Regions from separate parts of the Caproiciproducens puteiluti genome, predicted to be linked through region 2. Evidence: riboswitches for the same ligand, from Rfam matches in the RefSeq annotation. Region 2 holds a riboswitch; the other holds the start of a gene.
The links. A riboswitch is a leader RNA that binds a small molecule or an ion and turns the genes downstream of it on or off. The one in region 2 is predicted to bind thiamine pyrophosphate.
Positions count from the first base shown of each region.

Region 1: it holds a riboswitch for thiamine pyrophosphate, as region 2 does, so the genes downstream of both, thiT (energy-coupled thiamine transporter ThiT) here and thiD (bifunctional hydroxymethylpyrimidine kinase/phosphomethylpyrimidine kinase) in region 2, are expected to answer to the same signal.

Region 1 covers NZ_CP194790.1:3,839,045-3,844,690, forward strand. Annotated here, with positions in the region: gene ACRQU7_RS18570 (heparan-alpha-glucosaminide N-acetyltransferase) at 1-524, opposite strand, end outside; gene ACRQU7_RS18575 (thioesterase family protein) at 737-1,120, shown strand; gene ACRQU7_RS18580 (HAD hydrolase-like protein) at 1,133-1,792, shown strand; TPP riboswitch at 1,850-1,962, shown strand; gene thiT (energy-coupled thiamine transporter ThiT) at 2,044-2,616, shown strand; gene ACRQU7_RS18590 (TVP38/TMEM64 family protein) at 2,914-3,708, shown strand; gene ilvB (biosynthetic-type acetolactate synthase large subunit) at 3,994-5,619, shown strand; gene ilvN (acetolactate synthase small subunit) at 5,633-5,646, shown strand, end outside.
Region 2 covers NZ_CP194790.1:2,777,190-2,782,835, forward strand. Annotated here, with positions in the region: gene thiM (hydroxyethylthiazole kinase) at 1-223, opposite strand, end outside; gene thiC (phosphomethylpyrimidine synthase ThiC) at 256-1,569, opposite strand; gene thiD (bifunctional hydroxymethylpyrimidine kinase/phosphomethylpyrimidine kinase) at 1,566-2,369, opposite strand; TPP riboswitch at 2,549-2,646, opposite strand; gene ACRQU7_RS13500 (P-II family nitrogen regulator) at 2,788-3,129, opposite strand; gene ACRQU7_RS13505 (ammonium transporter) at 3,150-4,385, opposite strand; gene ACRQU7_RS13510 (ROK family protein) at 4,636-5,604, opposite strand.

The DNA of each region.
Region 1 (5,646 bases), 1.1 Mb from region 2:
GCCAGCCAGTCGGTATGGTACAGGGAAGGAGACAGCGTCACCCCCCATTCCGGCGAAAGGCCGAGATACCCCCTTGAAATCCCCATGGTCAAAAGGTACAGCAGCGCGCAGACGGCGACCGCCGCCCACGAGAAACGGAAACGATCGGCAACCGGTTTCAGCAGCCCGTAAAGAATCATGCAGACCGCCAGAAAATGCAGGATGCCGAACACGATCAGCTCATCCGGAAGGACGAACCACGTCGCCAGGGTGACCACAAGCGCAACCCCCAGCAGCTTGAACCCGCGCGTAAGGTTGGAGTGGGACAGGTTTGAGGAAATGCCGGAAATCAGCATAAACAGCCCGGCGTAAAAAGGCTCCGCGGGCATAAAGAAGTTCAGCAGGAGCATTCCGATTTTCAGGTTGTACAGGTAGGCAAGCGTATAAAAGCCATGGTAAAACACCATGCAGAAAACCGCAAAACCGCGCAGCTCATCCATAAAATAAATCCGCCTGCGCCCTGCCCCTTTGATTTGATTCGGCATTCGTTCGCCCTCCGATTTCGGATTTGCACGGTCAAAACCGGCGTTTCGCATAGGAATGAAAGGGATAACCGCTGAAAGTTCTATATTTATAAATCCCCAGGATCATGTTATAATATAGACAATGTCGTGCGCCCTGTTTTCAGGCCGCACGGAAGCGGGCCCTGATGAAACCGCTTATTTTTTATTATATCATGGTACAGGAGGTAATTTCAATGAAAGAGACAAAATTGACCCGCGAATACACGGTTACCGAGGATATGCTCGCGGTGAATATCGGCAGCGGCAGCGTTCGTGTTCTTGCTACCCCGATGGTCGCCGCTTTTTTTGAGGGTACGGCGGCGCAGCTGGCCCAGACATATCTTGAGGATATCTACACCACCGTCGGCTCCGTCATCACGGTGAACCACCTGAACCCTACGGCGCCGGGCTGCAAGGTAACGGTCAGCGCGGAACTGACCGAAGCGGAAGGCAGGGTCTACCGGTTTCAGCTCGAAGCCTACGACAACGCGGGCCTGATCGCGACCGGGACCCACGAGCGCGTCAGCGTGAAAAAGGAAAGCTTCGCCGCCAAAGCGGAAGCAAGAAAAAACAAGTAAGGCGGTATAACGATGAAACCGATTTATGATCTGATTATTTTTGACCTGGACGGCACACTGACCAATTCCGAACCTGGCATTACCAGCTCGGTAAAATATGCCCTTGAAAAAATGGGACAGCCGGTGCCCGACATTTCCATCCTGCGCAAATTCATCGGCCCGCCGCAGTGGCACAGCTTTGTCCATTACTGCGGACTGACACAGGAGCAGACTGCGCAGGCGGTCAAAAATTACCGCGAAGTATACGAGGTCTCCGGAGCGTTCCAAAACAAGCCCTACCCCGGCATGATCGATTTCCTGGAGGAGCTGCGGGCAAACGGCGCCACGCTTGCCGTTGCCACCACCAAGCCAGCCAGAATCACCAGCCGCGTGCTGGACTATTTTGACATGACAAAATATTTCGCCCATGTTTCCGGCCCGGACGATTCGGAACGCAGCGGCGACAAGAGCGTCCTGATCAACTCCTGTCTGGACGCCTGTCATGTGAAGCCGGACCGCGCCGTCATGATCGGCGACACGGTTTACGATACGGTAGGCGCCCGGAATTCCGGCACCAACTTCATCGGCGTTCTGTACGGCTTCGGCACCCAGGAGGACATGCAGGCACAGGGCGGCAAAGTTTTTGCCCGCGATATCGACGAGCTGAGAGGCATGCTTCTGAAAGATTCCTGAATCCGACGGAAATCCCCTTGACAAACCGGAATTGTTAAGGTATGCTGAACATAAGAACTGAATATACAGGGGCGCTGAGTAACCTCGGCTGAGATGAAGCGAACTGACGTTTATGTCCCTTAAACCTGATCTGGATAATGCCAGCGTAGGAAAAGATGATTTTTAACGCTCTGTGGCATCACAGGGCGTTTTTATTTTCCCTCAGGTAATTTTTCAATTTCAGTTCCATATAATTGACTGGAGGGTATTTTATGAAAAAGAACACGACCGTTATCCTTGTGGAATGCGCGCTGATGATCGCAATGTCCACCGTACTGAGCATGTTCAAGATTTTTGAGCTGCCGCAGGGCGGCGCCGTTACCTGCGCGAGCATGGTCCCGCTGGTGCTGGTCTCTTACCGGCACGGCCTGAAGTGGGGCATTTCCACCGCGTTTGCGCACAGCCTGCTGCAGATGATTATCCAGTTCAACGCGCCGCCGGCAAACACCTTCGGGGCGTTCGTCGCCGTCGTTCTGCTGGACTATGTACTGGCGTTCACCGTTCTGGGCACCGCCGCCTTCTTCGGCAAGCCGTTTAAAAGCAGGGCCGCCAGCGTCGCCGTCGGTTCCGTTGCCGTTGCGTTCCTGCGGTTTCTCTGCAGCTTTTTGTCCGGCATCCTGATTTGGGGCAGCTACGCGCCGGAGGGCACGCCGGTCTGGATTTATTCCTTAACCTACAACGGCAGCTACATGCTTCCCGAAGCGGTCATCACCGCCGTTGTCGCGGTCGTGCTGATCCGGGTCCTTGACCGTGTGGAGCACCGTGCTCCCGGAAACGCATCCTGAAACAGGAATAACAGCTGAAAAGGAAAGCATGAAGCGCGGGGTTCCGTCCTTCATGCTTTTTTATCGCTTCCAGTGTTTTTTTCCACCCCTACGGCAATTCCATTTCAGTTTGCGGGACAAAACGCAAACTTGTTGCAGAATCAACTGGAAATGATGTAACCCATCCCATTTTATACAAAGCGAAAATAAGCAGTTTTCATAAAACAGGAGAGGGCAGGAGGTGCGTATCTATTTACCATACGGGAACATTTTTGTGGTATACTATTCCATAGAACCCATGAAACGAGGCTATGCCGGGTGACGATTCTTCGAACGGGGTCAAAAAAGAAAAAAACCGGCCCCCCGCCGGAAATAACCGCCGCCGACCTGCCGGAAACGGCGGGTCCGACGCTCCGCGACCGGCTTCTGGGCGGGGCTGTGCTTCTCGCGGCCACGGGGCTGTTCCTCTGGCTCACGGTCGTTCTGTGCAGACCGCTTCTGTCGCTGCTCCGGGATCCCGGCCGGTTTGAGAGCTTTATCCGCAGCCGGGGCGCGATGGGCCGCGCCGCGTTCCTGGGCATCCAGATTCTGCAGGGCTTTCTCCCCATCCCGCTGGAACTGACGACCATCGCGGGCGGCTACGCCTTCGGGCGGGTGCAGGGCAGCCTGCTGACCCTCTGCTCGGTGGTGATCTCCACCACCATCATCTTTTATTTCACCCGGATATTCGGCCACCGGCTGATCGGCCTGTTCTTCACCCCCGCCCAGCGGAAACACATCCGTTACCTGCGCAGCCCCAAATCGCGCGATACCTTTTACTGGATCGTTTTCCTGATTCCCGGAATGCCCAAGCGCCTGTTCGTGTTTTCCGCCGGACTTGTGCCGCAGGATTTCGGCAAATTCCTGCTGATCTCCACCCTTGCGCGCATTCCGTCCCTGCTGGCCTGTTCCTTCGGGGGCTGGGCGCTCTTCAGCGGCAATTACACACAGGCCGCCGTCCTCTTTGCGGCGACCGGCGTACTGAGCGTCGGGGGCTACCTGCTGTACCGCACCGTTGCGAAGCATCCCAATAAAAAGAGCGGGATTTCCGTGCTGAAAAAGAAAGAACGGTAATTTATCCATTTAAACCGTTAAAATGCCTTGACTCATAACGGTAAAAAACATATAATAATTAGAAACACATCCGGCGGCGCGCCGGGGGAAGTTTCCCAACCGTATGGTCTGCCCTCAGGCCGGGCAGGCATGGCCTGACTGAGTCTGCGTATGCCTGCCCTTGCTCTCAGGAGAGCATCGCCGAAGGCGCGTGCCGACCGCATGGTCCGCTTCCCGACCGGCAGGTCCGGTGCCCGATTCCCATTGGAGCCGCCGGAACGAATCAATTATAAGAGGTGACTGTTTTTGATAAGCGGAGCAGAAATGATGGCGGAATGCCTAAAAAACGAAAACGTGCAGATCGCCTTCGGATATCCCGGAGCAGCGATCTGTCCCTTCCTGGATTACCTATATCGCTCGCCGATCAAAAACGTTCTGGTGCGCGAGGAGCAGAACGCCGCCCATGAGGCGAGCGGCTACGCCCGCGCAAGCGGGAAACCCGGCGTCTGCGTCGCGACCAGCGGGCCGGGCGCGACCAACCTGATTACCGGCATCGCGACGGCCTATATGGATTCCATCCCGCTGATCGTCATCACGGGGCAGGTCAGCTCCGAGCTTCTGGGCCGCGACGTGTTCCAGGAAGCGGACATCACCGGCGCCTGCGAGCCGTTCACCAAGCATTCCTATCTGGTGAAAAGCGCCGCGGACCTTCCGCGGATTTTCAAGGAAGCCTTTCATATCGCTTCCACCGGCCGCCCGGGACCGGTTTTGATCGACGTTCCGGTGGATATTCAGATGGAAGAGGTACCGGAATTCGTCTACCCGCAGAAGGCGAACATCATCGGGTACAAGCCCCGCACCACGGGACATGCCATGCAGGTCAAAAAGGCGCTCGCCGCCATGGCCGAAGCGAAGCGCCCCGTCCTTGTCTGCGGCGGCGGTGTCGTGCTTGCCGGGGCACGGGACGAGCTGGTCGCCTTTGCGCAAAGCAGCGGAATCCCGGTGGTTTCCACCATGATGGGCATCGGCGTGGTTCCCATGGACAGCCCGCTGTATCTCGGCATGATCGGGATCCACGGCCACAAAAACGCCAACCGCGCCATGCATGAGGCCGATTTGATCATCCTCTGCGGCGCGAGGGTCGGCGACCGGGCGGTGTCCGCGCCGGAGCAGATGGGAGAAAAGGCAACCATTATCCATATCGATATCGACCCCGCCGAAATCGGCAAAAATGTGACCGCCCATATCCCCATCGTCGGCGACATCCGGCTGGTACTGCGCGATTTCATCGAGCAGAGCGTCGTTTCCGTTCCGAAGGAGTGGATCGACGCCGTACTGCGGTATAAAAAAGAATTCGTTCCGGGCGGAGAACCGGACAACAGCAGCGGTTTTGTGGAGCCCCGCTCCTTTATGCGCGTACTTTCCTCGCTGATGGAGGAGGACGCGATTTTGACCGCCGACGTCGGCCAGAACCAGATTTGGGCCGCGCGCAATTTCAATGTAAAGGAAGGCCGGTTCCTGACCTCCGGCGGGCTGGGGACCATGGGCTACGCGCTCCCCGCCGCTATCGGCGCAAAGCTGGCCAAGCCCCGCCGGCAGGTGCTGTGCATCTGCGGAGACGGTTCCTTCCAGATGGCCATGTGCGAGCTGGGCACGCTTTGCCAGAACGACGTCAACATCAAGATGATCGTGATGCAGAACGACCGACTGGGCATGGTGAAGGAAATACAGGACAACAAATACGGCAGCCGCTACGCGATGACCCTGCTGCAGGGCAACCCTGATTTCGTGAAGATCGCGGAAGCTTACGGCATTCCCGCGGCGCTGGCCACCTCCAACGGGGAAGCGGAGCGCCTGGCCAAAGAAATGTTCGCGTCCGACAGGGCTTTTATCCTGGTGTGCCGGGTCAACCCCGACGCGCCCACGATATAGGGAGGGCAGGAAAATGAAATACACCCT
Region 2 (5,646 bases):
TGCGCTGGTTCAGTGTGCCGATGTTCAGCACCAGAGCGGAAGAAATCCCGGAAATATCGGCCGCTTCCGCAATGTCGTCCGCCATGATGGGCGAAGCGCCGATGGCAAGCAGCGCGTTTGCACAGTCGTTGACCGTCACATAGTTGGTGATATTATGTACCAGCGGAACCTTTTCCCTCAGGACGCGGATTGCGTTTGATACTTCTTTGGTGATCTGATTCATTGTTTCATCCTCCGGATATTTTATTGTTTCTTTTATTTTTCAGAGCAGAATTCTACTTTTTTGCCTTCCAGAATCAGGTTGGTCGTACGGACGGCGCACATTTTTCCGCACATAGAGCAGGTGTGGCGGTCGGCGGGAGGGGTACTTTCAAAGTAGTCCCTTGCTTTTTCCCCGTCTATGGCGACCCGGAACATTTCGTCCCAGTCCATCCTGTGGCGCGCGTCCGCCATCTGATTGTCGAGGTCGCGCGCATGGGGAACGCCTTTTGCGATATCCGCCGCGTGCGCGGCAATTATGCTGGCGATGATTCCCTCCTTGACATCGTTCAGATCCGGCAGGCGAAGGTGTTCCGCCGGGGTGACGTAGCACAGGAAGTCCGCGCCGCTGGCTGCCGCAATCGCTCCGCCGATGGCGGAAGTGATGTGGTCGTAGCCGGGAGCGATATCGGTAACCAGAGGTCCCAGCACATAGAACGGCGCGTTGTGACAAAGCCGCTTCTGCAGCGTCATATTGGCCGCGATCTCATTCATGGCCATGTGGCCCGGACCTTCCACCATGACCTGCACGTCCTTTTCCCACGCGCGTCTGGTCAGGTTTCCCAGCTCGACCAGTTCCCCGATCTGCCCGGCGTCGGTGCTGTCGTCCAGACAGCCGGGACGAAGCGCGTCGCCAAGACTGATAGTCACATCGTATTCGCGCAGGATTTCCAGCACTTCATCATAGTACTCGTAAAACGGGTTTTCATTGCCCGTCATCTCCATCCACGCAAAAAGCAGAGACCCGCCCCGGGAGACAATGTTCATGGTGCGGCCCTCCCTGCGGAAGCCCTCCACCGCGCGACGGTTGATGCCCGCGTGAATCGTCATGAAATCCACGCCTTCTTTCGCGTGCGCCTCCACCACCTTCAGAAAATCCTTTGCGGAGATTTCCAGCAAATCCTTTTCCAGATACCCGATCGCATCGTACATGGGCACCGTGCCGATCATCGCGGGGGATTTTGCAATCAGCTCCTGCCGGAAGGTATTGGTTTTGCCGTAATTGCTCAGGTCCATGATCGCTTCCGCGCCGAAGCGGAGCGCCATGTCCACCTTCTGCATTTCCACATCGTAATTTTTGCAGTCGCCCGAAATCCCCAGATTGACGTTGATTTTTGTTTTCAGTCCCGCGCCGATTCCCTCCGGAGACAGGGCCGTATGGTGAATATTGGCCGGAATGGCGACCTGCCCGGACGCTACCAGCTCCCGTAGCTCTTCGGGCTCCATGGATTCTTTTTCCGCCACCACGGTCATCTCTTTGGTGACAATGCCTTTTTTAGCCGCTTCCATCTGCGTCTGATATGTTCTCATTGTAATAATCCTCCATTTTTATACAAATTGTAAAAATGATTGGTCGGGCCGTGGCCTTTGCCGATCTGCAGCGCGTGCCGGATGGCTGTGGTAACGTATTCTTTCGCGGCGCCGACGGCCTCGGAAACCTCCATTCCGTTCGCAAGGTTTGCCGCAATGGCGGAGGAAAGGGTACAGCCCGTACCGTGGGTATTTTTTGTGGGAATCCTCTCTGTCCGAAACGCACGGATTTCTTCTCCGTCAAACAAAATATCCACCGCGTCGCCCTCCAGATGCCCGCCCTTGACCAGCACATACCGGGGGCCCATGTTCCTTAGAACAGCCGCGGCTTTTTCCATATCCCCGACGGCGCGGATTTCCAGGCCGGTGATTGCTTCCGCCTCCGGGATATTGGGCGTGAGCAGAAAAGCCTGCGGCAGCATTTCGGCTTTCAGCGTTTCCAGCGCGTCCGGGTGCATCAGGGCGCGGCCGCCCTTCGCGACCATCACCGGGTCCAGCACCACGCCGCCGGGCCGGTAAAAACGCAGCCTTTCGGCGACCGTCTTCATCTGCTCCGCGCCGGAAAGCATCCCGATTTTTACCCCGTCCACCGCGATATCCTCAAACACGGCGTCGATCTGGTCGGCGACAATCCGCGGCGGGATATCCTGAATGGAAATCACGCGGCTGGTGTTTTCCGCCACCACCGAAACAATGACGCTCATGCCAAAGGCCCCGTGCGCGGCAAAGGTTTTCAGGTCGGCCTGGATTCCGGCTCCGCCGCTGCAGTCGGAACCCGCAATGGTCAGTAAATTTTTAATGGCTAACTCCTCCTTCTGAAATAAAAAAATGCCCACCGTCAAGGCGAGCATAAAAAATCGGATTTTGCTCCCTACGACAGCGTTAACTGACAGGTTCAAAGGGTCAGGTTTTACCTTCTCAACTCGGATGAGTCCCCCCGCGTCTATTCAATTAAAAAAGCGTCCACCCAAACAGGTGAACGCGAATCAATCAACGTTCCCTACTTCGGTATTAGCCGACAGGTTCAAAGGGTCAGGTTTTACCTTCTCAACTCCATGAGTTCCCCCAGTTGTATTTTATTATATACTGTATTGGAATGCCTGTCAATCCGTCTTCCGTCCGTATTTTTCCATGCCGCTTTGGTGCAGGGAACACCGTAAACGGAAGGAGACCGGCAGTCCGGCGAACTTTTTATCCCGTGGAACCCGGTTATGAACGCTATTGGATTGCCTCCCTGCCGCGTTCCCCCGTACGGATACGGACGGCGTCACTGATGTCGGAAATAAAGATTTTTCCGTCGCCGTATTCCCCGGTGTACGCCTTTTCGACGATGCTGTCCACAACCGTATCGGCCTGTTCGTCCAGAACGATCATTTCAATTTTGATTTTCGGCAGGAACTGGTAGTCGACCTCCGTCCCCCTTACAAATTCCTTCCAGCCCTTTTGATTGCCGCAGCCCATGACCTGCATAATGCTCAGGCCGTTGAGCTGGAGAGAATCGAGGATTTCTTTGATTTCTTCCAGCTGATCCGGACGTATAAACGCTTCAATTTTTTTCATATCTTCACCATTCTCATTTCTTAATCCATCCCGTTAAACGCCGGGTAGGCGGATTCCCCGTGCTGGGAAGCGTCGAGCCCCACATTCTCGTCTTTCTGGGAAACCTTGATGCCGCCCGTAACAGCCGAAGTGATGCTGCCGGCGATCAGAGTACCGACGACCGCGATGACAACGGTGATGGCGATCGCCGCAAGCTGGCGCAGGAACAGGTTTGCATCGCCGAAAATCAGCCCGTTCCACGCCGCCGCGGAATTAATGGATTTCTGCGCAAAAATACCCGTCGCAATACCGCCCCATATTCCGCCGACGCCATGGCACCCGAACACATCCAGCGCGTCGTCATAGCCGAATTTCGGCTTCACAACGGTAATGAAGAAATAGCAGATGGGACTGACTATGGCCCCGATGACCAGAGCCGCCCAGACAGGGACAAAGCCCGCTCCGGGGGTAATCGCCACAAGGCCGATCACCAGGCCGGTGGAAGCGCCCACAATCGTCGGTTTTCCGCTCGTGATCACTTCGATCACCAGCCAGGAAAGCATCGCCGCCGCGGCCGAGGTATTCGTTGTCAGAAAAGCGTGAACGGCAAGCTCGTTCGCCGCCAGTGCGCTGCCCGCGTTAAAGCCGAACCAGCCGAACCACAGAAGCGCGGCACCCATAAAAATCATCGGCGCGTTGTGCGGGCGGTAAGTCGCCTTTCCGTAATTTTTCCGCTTGCCGAGAAAGATGGCAAGGACAAGGGCGCTGACGCCGGAGCTGATATGTACCACGTTGCCCCCCGCAAAATCCACGGAACCGATGTCGAACAGGAACCCTCCGCCCCAGACCATGTGTGCAAGGGGATAGTAAACGATCACGGACCAGATGGCCGTAAAAACAACGAGAGAGGAAAACTTCATCCTCTCGGCAACCGCGCCGGTCATCAGCGCGGGCGTGATGATGGCAAACATCATCTGGAAAACGGCAAAAGTCAGCGTGTTGGGGTAAGGAAGCGTTTTATCCGCAAAGCCGTCAAAATTCATTCCCACCCATTTCAGATTTCCGATGATACCGGCGATATCCCCGCTGAAGGAAAGGGAAAAGCCGACCAGCACCCATAAAACGGAAGCCACCCCCATCAGAATAACCGACGACATCAACGTATTGATAATATTTTTCCGCTTAACAAAACCGCCGTAAAAAAATGCCAGGCCCGGTGTCATAAGAAGTACCAGAGCCGAGGAGGTCAGCATCCACGCCACATCTCCATGATCCATGTTTAAACCCCTATTCTTTTGTTTTTTGCAGAAAATAAAAAAGGCCAATAAAGCAATACACAAAGTAAAGCTTTATTGACCTCATTGCCAATAAGACGCGCCGGCAGGCAGCCTTCTGCTTATAGCCGCCTTTATTACCAAAATATATTAATCTATTTTGGAGTATCTGTCAAGCGGTAAAATTCAAAATCAACGGTTGAAAATTTTTATGCGCTTTTAACGCCGTAAATTCATTTTTTATAAAATTTCGCTACAGAAGCGCTGCGCCGATAATGCCGGCGTCGTTCCCGAGAGCCGCCCGAATCACTGCCGGCGCTTCCACCAGTTCCCCGCCAAAGCAGAAATGACGGACAAACGTGTTGATGGGGTCGAGCAGACGCGCTCCTTCATTGCAGATTCCGCCGCCAAGGATAACACACTCCGGGCGGAAAATATTGACAAAATCGACGACGCCCTCGCTGAGATAGGACAGATAGCTTTCCACCACCCGCCGTCCCGTTTCGTCGCCCTGCCTTTCCGCTTCAAAGGAAGTCCGGCCGCTGATACGCTCCGGATCCCCTTCGCACAGCTTCCAGATCAGCGACTCCGGGTGCTCCTGCGCGGCGCGCTTCGTCTGCCGGATCAGCGCGGTGGCCGACGCATACGCTTCCAGACATCCGCGCCGCCCGCAGGTACAGAGCTCCCCATCCTTGACAAGAACCGTATGCCCCAGCTCCGCACCCGCGGAATGGCAGCCGGAAAATATTTTGCCATCCAGCACCACACCGCCGCCGACGCCGGTCCCCAGCGTGATCAGGACGGCATTTTTACAGCCCTTTGCCGCGCCCGCCGCAACCTCTCCCAACGCCGCACAGTTCGCATCATTACTGAGACGGCAGGGCAGGTCGATCCATTTTTGCAGGGCGGAGGTCAAAGGGACTCCCTTCCAGCCAAGATTGTTCGAGTACAGCACCGTACCCGTTTCGGAGTCGCAGATGCCCGGGCTGCCGATTCCAACGGAACAGCACTGTTCCACGGGAACCCCGGCATTGTGCAGGGCCTTTCTTACGGCTTTCGCCATATCCCCGACAATTTGCTCATAAGGACGGTCCGCCCCCGTCGGGGTGGAGTATTTGGCGGCAATGTGAAAGTCCTCATCCACCACCCCCACCGCGATATTGGTCCCGCCAAGGTCGATTCCGACCCGGTAAACAGCCGGTAAAGATTCCGTTCCTTCCATCTGTCAATCCCTCCTTTTCAGAAACAGCCCGGCCTGTTTTCA